DNA from 3 places in the Microbacterium sp. MYb64 genome. Region 2 is predicted to be linked to each of the others. Evidence: predicted binding sites of a transcription regulator. Region 2 holds the regulator's gene; each other region holds the start of a gene.
The links. Region 2 encodes LexA, which represses DNA repair genes until DNA is damaged. Its sites were predicted from a motif close to TCGAACANNTGTTCGA; they were not measured.
Positions count from the first base shown of each region.

Region 1: the regulator LexA is predicted to act here: its motif matches at 1,283-1,298, upstream of CQ044_RS14420 (HNH endonuclease signature motif containing protein).
Region 3: the regulator LexA is predicted to act here: its motif matches at 2,447-2,462, upstream of CQ044_RS12155 (HNH endonuclease signature motif containing protein).

Region 1 covers NZ_PCOW01000017.1:45,193-49,049, forward strand. Annotated here, with positions in the region: gene CQ044_RS14415 (LCP family protein) at 1-1,186, opposite strand, end outside; gene CQ044_RS14420 (HNH endonuclease signature motif containing protein) at 1,452-2,888, shown strand; gene CQ044_RS14425 (YbjQ family protein) at 2,995-3,393, shown strand; gene CQ044_RS14430 (hypothetical protein) at 3,399-3,857, shown strand, end outside.
Region 2 covers NZ_PCOW01000020.1:51,468-55,324, forward strand. Annotated here, with positions in the region: gene metE (5-methyltetrahydropteroyltriglutamate--homocysteine S-methyltransferase) at 1-1,033, shown strand, start outside; gene lexA (transcriptional repressor LexA) at 1,154-1,840, opposite strand; gene CQ044_RS15585 (LysM peptidoglycan-binding domain-containing protein) at 2,162-2,518, shown strand; gene CQ044_RS15590 (histidinol-phosphate transaminase) at 2,566-3,651, shown strand; gene hisB (imidazoleglycerol-phosphate dehydratase HisB) at 3,648-3,857, shown strand, end outside.
Region 3 covers NZ_PCOW01000012.1:92,936-96,792, reverse strand. Annotated here, with positions in the region: gene CQ044_RS12160 (MATE family efflux transporter) at 1-816, opposite strand, end outside; gene CQ044_RS12155 (HNH endonuclease signature motif containing protein) at 861-2,417, opposite strand; gene CQ044_RS12150 (DUF1992 domain-containing protein) at 2,655-3,206, shown strand; gene CQ044_RS12145 (hypothetical protein) at 3,225-3,722, opposite strand; gene CQ044_RS12140 (DM13 domain-containing protein) at 3,719-3,857, opposite strand, start outside.

The DNA of each region.
Region 1 (3,857 bases), on a different contig from region 2:
TCGAGCCGGATCCGGAGGACCCCGAGGATCCCGAGGACCCGGATCCGGAGGACGACGACTTCGGGGACGTAGAGGGTGCAGCGGTCGGCGTCGGCTGGTTCAGCAGGTCGTGCACCTGCGCCCGGATCGCGTCGACGTCGACCATGTTCACGCTCTGCCCGTCGACCGTGTCGAAGTGGTCGATCGGCAGGGTCACGAACGAGATGTTCCCGCCGGCCAGGCTCTGCGCCTGCTGGGCGAACGACAGCAGATCCAGCTTGTCGTCCATCGCCACGTCCTTCTTCGCCACGTCGATGAGCTTCTGCAGCTTGCCGAAGTCCGTGAACGTCGACGCCTGCTTGAGCTTGACGGCCAGCGACACCATGAACGCCTGCTGGCGCCGGGTGCGGTCGAGATCCGTCATGTCGAAGTCGCTCGAGGTAGTGTCGCGGCGCTGACGCACGAACGCCATCGACTGCGCGGCGTTCAGCTCCTGCACGCCCGCGGGGAAGTCCGCGCCCGAGAACGTGTCGGCGGTCGCGTGGTTCAGGCACACCGTGATCGGCTGCACAGCCTGCGCCACCTCGTAGAACGCGGCCATCGTCACCTCGACGAAGTGGTCGATCCGCACGCCGCCGAGGAACGCCGACACGGTCTTGATCGTGCTCTGCCGTGCTGCCGTCCTGGACTGCTGATAGGCGTCGGCCTCAGCGACGCCCTTGTTGGTGAGCTTCGTCATCGAGGCGTCCATGGCATCGCCGTAGGCCTCCTTGATCTTGCCCTTGTCCACGCCGTCAGGGGAGTCGGGGAAGTCCACGTAGTCGTCGCGCGGGATCGAGATCCCCACAGCCTTGCCGCCGTTCGCGGGGATGTGGATCAGCATGAGCACGTTGGTGTTGTACCCGCCGACGGACGCGTCCTCCGCATGGATCTGGTCGTAGATCGCCTGCGGGAACGGCTTGCCGTTCTCGTCCACGCGGCTGTCCAGCCCCATGATCAGGATGTTCGACTCGCCCGTGTTCTGCTCCGGTCCGGTCAGCCCCGCGATCGAGGAGCGATGGATCCCGTTGTTCGCGTCGGCATACGTGATCACGACGAACGCGGCGGCCGCGATCAGTGCGAGCACGACCACGGCGATGATGCCCACGGTCCACCGGCGCCGACGGTACATGCGGCGCCGGGCGGCGTGCTGGGGGCTCATCGTCATCGTGCGGATCCGTTCCTGGGGGGATTGGCTGTGGACGGGGCGGTGGGGTCCGTTCGGGAGCTGTTCGGACGCGCCGAGGGCCCCGTCGATCCTCCGTCGGACACCTGTGCGGACTCCGGGAATGACGTGGGAAAGGGCACGAATCAGGGTGTTTCCGGTGGGTCGATCATCCTCCACAGCCTGGCGTCAAACAGAGTTATCCCCTGTTTGGAAATCTGGGTTGATCTGGGGTTCGAATGTCGGTGGCCCCGAGGAGGATGGGGGTATGAAGACGTTGGATGCGATCGCGGCGCTGATCCCGACCCTGGCCGGGCGGATCAGTGCGGGTGCGGGCGCGTCGGACGTGCAGGCGGTCGTCGAGAGGCTCGCGGATGACGCGGCGGTGGCCGCGCTCGAGGAGATCTCCGAGAACGTCCGGCTGCTGGATCAGCTGCGATTGATCGTGACGGGGGTGATCGCGGGCCGCTCGACACGCGAGGCCGGTCACGGCGGGCTGGCGCAGTCGCGCGGATATCCCTCGGCGGTCTCGCTCGTGCAACAGGTCACCGGCGTCACGAAGACCGAGGCCGCCCGGCAGGTGCGGGTGGGGGAGGCGCTGCTCGATGACGCCCCGGTGGATGATGTCGAGGCTGGTGGGCTGCCCGCAGAACAAGCGGCCTCCGTGGCCTGGCGACAGGTGCTGCGGGACGGGCTGCGGTCCGGAGCTGTCACGTCGGCGCAGTTCGATGCGATCCGTCGCGGGCTCGGCGACCCGCCTGAGGGCGCCGAGGAGGCGTGGGTGCAGGCCGCTGGGCAGTTGATCGAGGAGGCGGGGCGGCGGACGGTGGAGGAACTGGCCGCGGCGGCCCGGACGGTGCGGGACTTGCTCGACCCGGACGGCGCAGAGGCTCGGTTCCTGGCGCGGTATGAGAAGCGTGCGTTTCGGACCTGGTTCGATCAGGACGGGATGCGACGCGCATCGATCGCGTTCGATGACGAAGGCGGCGCCTACCTCGACACCATCTTCACCGCCGCGCTACGGCCGCGCCGGGGCGGACCCCGATTCGTCGACCCCACCGAGAAGACATCCGCCGCAGAGTTGGTCGCGGACCCACGCACCAACGACCAACTGTCCTACGACCTGCTCCTCGACCTCATCCGCACCGGGGCGCTCGCCGACCCGACCGCGGTGTTCGGCACCCGCCAAGCCGGACTCCGGCTCGTCCAGCAGATCGCCGACGGCGCTCCTAACCGGGTCGCGGTCACCGAGGACGGCCTGCACACGGTGCCTGCCGCGGTCGCGGAGCGACGGATCTGCGACACCGGAACCATCCCCGTCACCGTGGACGCGTGCGGGAACCCGCTCGACGTGGGCCGGGAATCACGCCTGTTCACCCCGAAACAACGCATCGGACTCGCTGTCAGGGACGGCGGATGTCGATGGAACGGCTGTGACCGCCCCGCGTCCTACTGCGAAGCACACCACATCGACGAATGGGCCCGCGACGACGGCCGCACCGACATCGACCGCGGCACCCTGCTCTGCCGGTTCCACCACATGCAACTCCACCACGGCCGATGGCAGATCACCCGCGACGGAAAGGACGACTTCGTCCTGCACCACCCCGACAGGGAACGATCCGTCCTGCACCCGCGGCTTCCGCTCCGATACGCGTGGGGCGACATCGACCCACCACCCAAACGATTCCACCCCGCCGCCTGAGCTCCCGGGGAGAGGGGAGGCACTGTGCAGGGTGGCCACACTGACGGCCTCAGATCAAGATGCCGAGACAGGTGCGCAGACTCGTTCGTCGTGCGACGATGAGCGCATGTTCATGGTGACGACGAACGACGTTCCCGGCTATCGCGTGACCCAGGTGCTCGGCGAGGTCATGGGGCTCACGGTGCGCTCCACGAACTTCGGGCAGGGCTTCACCGCCGGCTTTCGAGCCCTCGGTGGAGGCGAGATCCCCGAGTTCACGCAGCTCATGTACGAGAGCCGGTACGAGGTCATGAACCGGATGTGGTCCGAGGCGGTGCAGCGCGGAGCCAACGCCGTGATCGCGATGCGCTTCGACTCCGGCTCCCTCGGCAGCTTCAGCGAGATGTGCGCCTACGGCACCGCCGTCGTGATCCAGCCCGTGGACGGCGCTATGCCCGCCCCGGCACAGCCCGCTGCGGCTGCCCCGGCACAGCCTGCTGCACCGCCTGCGCCGCCCGTGGCCTGATCCCGGTGGCGCAGGGGCACGGAGCCGGCGCGTTCCCCGCGAGCGGCGCGTCCGTCGGCAGCGGCGCATTCTCAGAGGGCGGCGCGACTCCCGCGGCGGCATCGTCCATCGATGTCGGCCTCAGCGCCGCGACACCGGCGACGACAGCCGAGCGCATCGTGGGCGAACAGGTCGCCCCGTCGTGGCTGCCTGCGGGAAGTCGCGTCCAGTGGATCGTCGGCGCTGCGCCGCCGGCGCCCATGGGGCTGGTGCGGTTGCTGATCCGTGACGGCGATCGCGTCTTCTGCGTCCCGCGTGAGCGCACCGGTGCGCTCGACCTCCCGACGCGGCGAGTGGGCGAGGCGGATCCTGCGGGCCTGAAGGCGATCCTCGCGCTCGGCATCGAGGTCACTGGCTCGACCGAACCTCCGCGCTGGGTGGGGGTCGTGCGGAACATCGTGCCCGCCCCTTCCGGAGACTACGGA
Region 2 (3,857 bases):
CGCGCAGTCGATCGCGCTCGACCTGCCCGCGCTGCCGCTCACGACCATCGGATCCTTCCCGCAGACCGGCGAGATCCGACGCGCCCGCGCGCAGTTCACCAAGGGCGAGATCACCGCGGACGAGTACGACGGCTTCCTCCGCGAGGAGATCGGCCGGGTCGTGACCCTGCAGGAGGAGCTGGGCCTGGACGTGCTCGTGCACGGCGAGCCCGAGCGCAACGACATGGTGCAGTACTTCGCCGAGAACCTCGACGGCTTCGACGTCACCGAGAACGGCTGGGTGCAGTCCTACGGATCCCGCGCGACGCGCCCGTCGATCCTCTGGGGCGACGTCTCGCGTCCGGCGCCGATCACGGTGGCGTGGTCGGAGTACGCGCAGTCCCTCACCGCGAAGCCGATGAAGGGCATGCTGACGGGCCCCGTCACGATCCTCGCCTGGTCGTTCGTCCGCGACGACCAGCCGCTCGCCGAGACGGCGAACCAGGTCGCCCTGGCGCTGCGCGACGAGATCGCGGACCTGGAGGCCGCCGGGATCGGCGTCATCCAGGTCGACGAGCCGGCGCTGCGCGAGCTGCTGCCGCTCAAGAAGGCCGACCAGCCGGCGTACCTGGACTGGTCCGTCGCGTCGTTCCGGCTGTCCACGGCGGGCGCGGAGACGGCCACGCAGGTGCACACGCACCTCTGCTACTCGGAGTTCGGCGTCGTGATCGACGCGATCCGCGCGCTCGACGCCGACGTCACCTCGATCGAGGCCGCCCGCAGTCGCATGGAGGTCGTCACGGACATCGCCGCGGCCGGCTTCGACCACGGCATCGGCCCCGGCGTGTACGACATCCACTCGCCGCGCGTTCCGGACGCCTCCGAGGTCGAGGTGCTCCTGCGCCGTGCGGTCGAGGAGATCCCGACGCGTCAGCTCTGGGTCAACCCGGACTGCGGTCTGAAGACCCGCGGCTACGAGGAGACCAACGCCTCGCTGCGCAACATCGTCGAGGCCACCCGCCGCGTCCGCGAGGACGTGTCGGTCGCGGTCTGATCTCCCCGCACCGGGCGTCTTCATCGAGGCCCCCTCGCAGCACCGAGGCCCCCTCCCAGATTCGGATCTGAGAGGGGGCCTCGATGCGCAGAGGGGGCCTCGACGTGGAAGGGGCGGGGATCAGACCGCGCGCAGCACCGCCACGATCTTGCCGAGCACCGTGGCGTCGTCGCCCAGGATCGGCTCGAAGGCGCTGTTGCGGGGGAGCAGCCACACGTGGCCGTCCCGCCGGCGGAACGTCTTGACCGTGGCCTCGCCGTCGAGCATGGCCGCGACGATCTCGCCGTTCTCCGCGGTGCCCTGTGAGCGCACGACCACCCAGTCGCCGTCGCAGATGGCGGCGTCGATCATCGACTCGCCGGAGACCTTGAGCATGAACAGATCACCTTTGCCGACGAGCTGGCGGGGGAGGGGGAAGATCTCCTCGACCTGCTGCTCGGCCGTGATCGGCACTCCGGCGGCGATCCGGCCCACGAGCGGCACGAGCGCGGCGTCTCCGACCGAGGGGGCGGTGTCTGCGGGGTTCTCGGTCGAGAGGCCGGGCAGGTCGATGAGGACCTCCATGGCGCGGGTCTTGCCGGCGTCGCGGCGCAGGTAGCCGCTGAGCTCGAGCTGGCCGAGCTGATGCGTCACGCTGCTGAGGGACTTGAGACCCACGGCGTCGCCGATCTCGCGCATGCTCGGCGGGTAGCCGTACCGGGCGATCGAGGTCTGGATGACCTCGAGGATCGCCATCTGCTTCGCACTGAGGCTCTTGCGGCGCCGCGTCCGCGGGGCCTCGGAGCCGAGGTTCGCACCGTCGCTCATGCCATCTCCTTCGTGTGCATCGGGCCCTCGCGGATCCGGTGATCGGCATGGATTCGCGGGCGGCGATTCGAATGTCGGTGGTCCGTGATGGGGTCTTCGTATCGAAACCGTATCCGAGATCGGGGCGGAGTCGATAGATCTGTTCGAGCGTGTCGGCGAATTATCGGAACCGATATTCGAAGAACGCTTGACAGATGTTCGAACTCGAAAGTAGTTTCGGTACGTAGGTTCGCCTCTCCAGAGGCCCGGATTCGAAGATCCTCCACACGGGATCCCGATCCGGGGAGAGGCGGACCGACACAGACACTGAGGAGAAGCACCATGAGCAGCATCACCTTCGCCGGTCCGGTTCCCGCCACGCGCCTGCGGATCACCGCACGCGGTCGGCGCGTGCTCGCCGCGCTGGTCGCGCTCCCGGTGGCTGCGGCGATCGCGTTCGCAGCGCTGAGCGGCGGATCCGCGCTCGCCTCCGGCGAGCAGACGACGGGCAACACCTTCGCGACCGTCACCGTCCAACCCGGCGACACCCTGTGGTCCATCGCGGGCGAGGTCGCGCCGAACGCCGACCCGCGCGACGTCGTCGCCAAGATCTCCCAGCTGAACCTCGTCGACGGCGGCGTGATCGAGGTCGGGCAGCACCTGGCCATCCCGGCGGAGTACGGCGCGACCGGACGCTGATCGTCACGCGGCACCGGCATCACAGCCGGGCCGCCTAGCATGGCAGGGTGACTGTCTCGCTCGACGACTTACCCCTTCGTGACGACCTGCGCGGACTGCGCCCCTACGGGGCCCCGCAGGCGCCGCTGCCCGTGGCGCTGAACGTGAACGAGAACACGCATCCGGTGCCCGAGAAGGTCGCGAGCGACATCCTCGACGACATCGCGGTGGCGCTGCGCGACGTCAACCGGTACCCGGACCGCGAGTTCACCGAGCTCCGTGAGGCGTTCGCCGGCTACCTCGGCCACGACCTCGTGGCCGCGAACATCTGGGCGGGCAACGGGTCCAACGAGGTGCTCCAGCACATCCTGCAGGCCTTCGCCGGCCCTGGCCGCACCGTGTTCGGGTTCGCGCCGACCTATTCGATGTACCCGCTGCTCGCCCAGGGCACGGGGGCGACCTGGGTCGCCGGGGTCCGCCACCCCGACTACGAGCTGACGGTCGACGAGGCGGTCGCGCAGGTCCTGGAGCACGATCCGGACGTGATCCTGCTGTGCGCGCCGAACAACCCCACGGGCACCCCGCTGCCTCTCGACGTGATCGAGGCGGTGTACGAGGCCGCGCGAGGCATCGTCATCGTCGACGAGGCGTACCAGGAGTTCGCGCCGAAGGATTCGCCGACGGCGCTGACGCTGCTCGAGGGACGGCCGCGGCTCGCCGTCTCCCGCACGATGAGCAAGGCCTTCGCCTTCGCCGGAGCGCGGGTCGGCTACCTCGCCGCGGATCCGGCGTTCATCGACGCCCTGCGTCTGGTGCGCCTGCCGTACCACCTGAGCGCGCTCACCCAGGCGGCGGCGATCGCGGCGCTGCGGAACGCGCCGATCATGCTCGCGATGGTCGATGAGATCGTCGCGCAGCGCGATCGCATCTCCGCCACGCTCGCGGCCCTGGGGTACGAACCCCACCCGTCCTGGTCCAACTTCGTGCTGTTCGGCGGGGTCGCCGATCCCGCCGCGACCTGGCGCGCCCTCTACGACAGGGGCGTGCTGATCCGCGATGTCGGCATCACGCATCACCTGCGCGTCACGGCCGGAACCGAGGCCGAGACCACCGCATTCCTGGACGCCCTCGCCTCGATAGGATCGGCCTCATGACCGCTGAGACCCCCGCTGCGGCCCGGACCGCGCGCCGCACCCGCTCCACGTCCGAGTCGACGATCGAGCTCGAGCTCGACCTCGACGGCACGGGGCAGAGCCACATCGACACCTCGGTCCCGTTCTTCGACCACCTGCTGACGGCGTTCGCGAAGCACTCGCTGACAGATCTGACCGTGCGCGCCTCAGGCGACACCCACATCGAC
Region 3 (3,857 bases), on a different contig from region 2:
GATGCCGGTCGCGATGCCCACCGTCGCGAGCAGCGCCACCCGCAGGCTCACGGTGCGCAGGAACAGCCACCCTCCGGAGCGCGCGGACCCGCGGATCCCGCTCAGCTCCGGTGCGACCGAGGCCTCGTGCCGGCGGGCCAGGCGCCCGATCACGAGCACGTAGGCGCCGACCATGCCCCACTGGGCGACGACCGTGCCGAAGGCGGATCCGGCGATGCCCCAGCCGAATCCGTAGATGAAGAGCCAGTTCAGCAGCGCGTTGGCGGCGAAGCCGATGCCCGCGATCCACAGCGGGGTGACGGTGTCCTGCATGCCGCGCAGCAGCCCGGTCGCGGCGTAGACGACGAGCATCGCGGGCAGCCCCCACATGGACGGCGCGAGATAGGCGGCGGCCTGCGCCGCGACCTCCGGGCTGGCGCCGAACAACGGGATCACCGCAGGGGTGAGCAGCGAACCGATCACCGCGAGCACCGCGCCCAGGCCGAGCGCGAGCCACATGCCGTCGATGCCGACCGACACGGCGTCGCCGTGGTCGCCCGCGCCGAACCGCCGTGCCACCGCGGGCGTGGTCGAGTAGGCCAGGAAGATCATCAGCCCGACGATGGTCTGCAGGATCGCCGATGCGATGCCGAGCCCCGCCAGCGGAGTGGTGCCGAGGTGTCCGACGAGCGCCGCGTCGACCATGAGGAACGCGGGCTCCGCCACGAGCGCGCCGAGGGCGGGCACGGCGAGGCGGATGATCTCGCGATTCAGGGTCGGTGCTCCGCTCGGGCGCGATCTGTCACCCGGGCTCGGGTTCGGCGTCGGGGAGGGCACCGTACGAGCCTAGGGGCGGGCGGGGACACCGTGTGCCGCCGGTGTCATCCCGGTGGGGTGAGGGTCATGGTGAGGAGTCTTCGGACCGCACCGGGGGCGCCGCCACGGGCGCGAGGGCGGTGCCAGGTGCGGGTGCCATCCCACCAGGCGGGGCCGCGGATCTCAGGCACGCCGTGACGCATGCGGATCTGCCACCCTGACGCATCGAGCGTGCGGTGGTGGTGCCAGCACAGGGCGACGCCGTTGCCGGTGTGAGTGGGGCCGCCTTCGGCGTGCTCGCGAACGTGGTGGATCTCGCACCAGGTCGCGGGCACGTGACAGCCGGGGATCAGGCATTCCCGGTCGCGGAGCAGGATCGCGCGGCGTTGCGTCGCGTTGAAGATGCGGGCCGTGGTGCCGATGGACACGATCTGCCCCTGTTCGTCGAAGAGCACTCGTTGCACCCCTCCGGCGCAGGCCGTGTGCTGGGCGACGCTGAGGGGCACATCGATGCCTTCGACGAATGCCCGTCCGGTGCCGTTCGCGTAGTCTTCGGCCCTCACCGACACCACGAGCGTCGGGGCCGCGCCGCCGAGGGCGGGCACAGCGGAGTGCCCGGCCGCGACGTTCAGGATCGCCGCGAGGTTGTCGTGATTGCGCTGCGCGCGCGTGCGGCTGTCGATCGGGGCGTTCGGCCCGCCGGCGAACTCCGGCTCGAGAGGATCCGGGTCGTCCTCGACGAACCGGACCGTGCTCTGCGCCTCGTGCGTCGCAGTCCCCTCGGACCCCAGGGCGTCGAGGACGTCACCACCTGTCTCGCCGAGGCGCCCGGTGAGGTTCGGAGCATCGGTCGCGGCAGGGTTGTTGAACGCGTCGAACAGACGCTCCAACGCCCCCGCGACTTCGGGCAGCAGCCCGCCGCGCACCGGACGCACCCCGTCGCGGAGCCGGCCGATCGTGAACCCCCGGTTCCGCTCCGCCTTCCGGTCGTCGGGTTCGGCTCCGTCCGGATCCAGCGCGAGCATGAGGGCCTGCGCATGATTCGCGAGCTCGTCCGTCGAGGGCGCAGGGCCGGGCCTGCCTGCCTCGTCGGGCAGATCGAGACCGCGCGCCATGGTCGCGAGGATCTCATCGACGGCGTCTCGCGCGTCGGCGGTGATCCTGTTCCCGGATCGCTGGACGGGCCCGATCGCGGCGAGCAGCCCGGATGTCGAGATCTCGCCGTCGCGCAGCACCTGCCCGAGCGCCTCGTACCGCGCAGCCCCGTGTTCGCCCGAGGAATGCAGGAAGTCGCGCCCCACGGCATCGGCGGCTCGCACATACCGGCGGGCGGCGCCCATGTCCACGCGCAGCGCCCGACGCAGCAGTTCGGTCACGTCTGCGCAGCCCGCCGCGGTGGTGATCGTGGTCGACGCGGCTCCTGCGTCGCGTTGGACGGCGTGCACGGTCGCGGTCGTGATCGCGCCGTCGAGCAGCCGCTGCATCCGGCCCAGCGTCTGCAGGATCCGGATCGCGTCGCCATCGGTGACGCCGTCGAACTGGCCGGCCATCTCGCGCGACGCGCACACCTGCCGGAGCAGGTGCTCGACCTGCTCCAGAGCTTCGCGTGTGGTGGATGCCATGCCTCCATTCAACAGAGGGCCACCGACATTCGAACATCCAGTTCAGAAGCTATTTCCGATCTGTGCAGAACTCCTCCGAATCGGTCCCTGTGGAGGACGAGAGGTCGCCCTCCGATGGTCGCGAACGGCGCCCGGATCGCAAGCGAAAGACCGATGCGCAATCCGGATCCGCCCGTCCGGGGCGTGCGCAGCCGCATAGGCTGGCCGTACCCGAGGCGTTCGACCGGAGGAGGCGCGATGAAGGATCCGGACCGCGTGCGCCGCGCGCATGACGCCGCACGGAGCGCGCACGAAGGGGCAGAGAGCGCGGGCCCGGCCCCGCAGACCGCCCCGCCCGCCGTCCTGAACGCAGAGACCATGCCGGCGATCGTCGAGACCGCGATCCAGGTGGCGATCCGTCAGGGACAGTTCGACGACCTGCCCGGCGCGGGCAAGCCGATCCCCGGTCTCGGCGATCATCACGATCCGGACTGGTGGATCCGCCGCAAGATCGAACGGGAGAATCTCACCGGCCTCGGCCCGCCCGCGCTCATGCTGCGCGTGGAGGACCGCGAGCTCGACACGCAGCTCGACGCCCTGCGGCGGGAGGACGACGTGCGCGCGGTGCTGGAGGACTTCAACCGGCGCGTGATCGATGCCCGGCGTCAGCTGCTCGGCGGCCCGCCCGTGGTGACGAAGCCGCGGGACGTGGACGCCGAGGTCGAGGCATGGCACGCACGTCGGGCGGCCGCCGCGGTCGCGGAACCTGCGGCGCTCGAACCGCGGAAGCGCTGGTTCCGTCGGAGCTGACGAGGCCTCGCGCACGTGTCAACGCCCGCGCCGTCGCTCCCACGACCAGGCGATCCCGACGCGGCCCGACCACGGCAGTGCCAGCACCACGGCCGACAGCAGCACCATCGCCGGGTACTGCGCGATGAGCTGATCCGACGACCAGTACAGCATCAGGGTCGCGATGGATCCGAGGGCGGCGATCGCGGTGAGCACTCGACCGAGGCCGAGCACCAGCAGGAGTCCCAGTCCCGTCTCGAGCACCGGGATCGCGATGCCGAACAGCTCCGGCGCCGCCTGCATGACCGCGCCGAGGGGGCGGAAGAAGAACGGCACGCGGCTGTTGCCCGCGGCGCCCTGCGCGACGAGCAGGATGTCGGCGGATCCGAATCCTGCGCGATACTTCAGGATCCCCTCGTTCAGCCACAGCAGGCCCGCCGCGATCCGGGCCGCCGCGCCGAGAAGCGCGGAGGCGAGCATCCAGGGTGCGGTGCGGGCCGGCTCCCCACGGCCGACCCGCACCGCGGTCGCGGTCATGAGAGGGAAGCGGCCCCGAACACCGCCTTGGCCTTGTCGCAGTGGATCACGACGTCGGTGTACATCGAGAGGTCGACGCCGCTCAGCATGAACGTCTGCGACGCCTTGTCGAAGGCGACCGCGTCGATCTGCTTG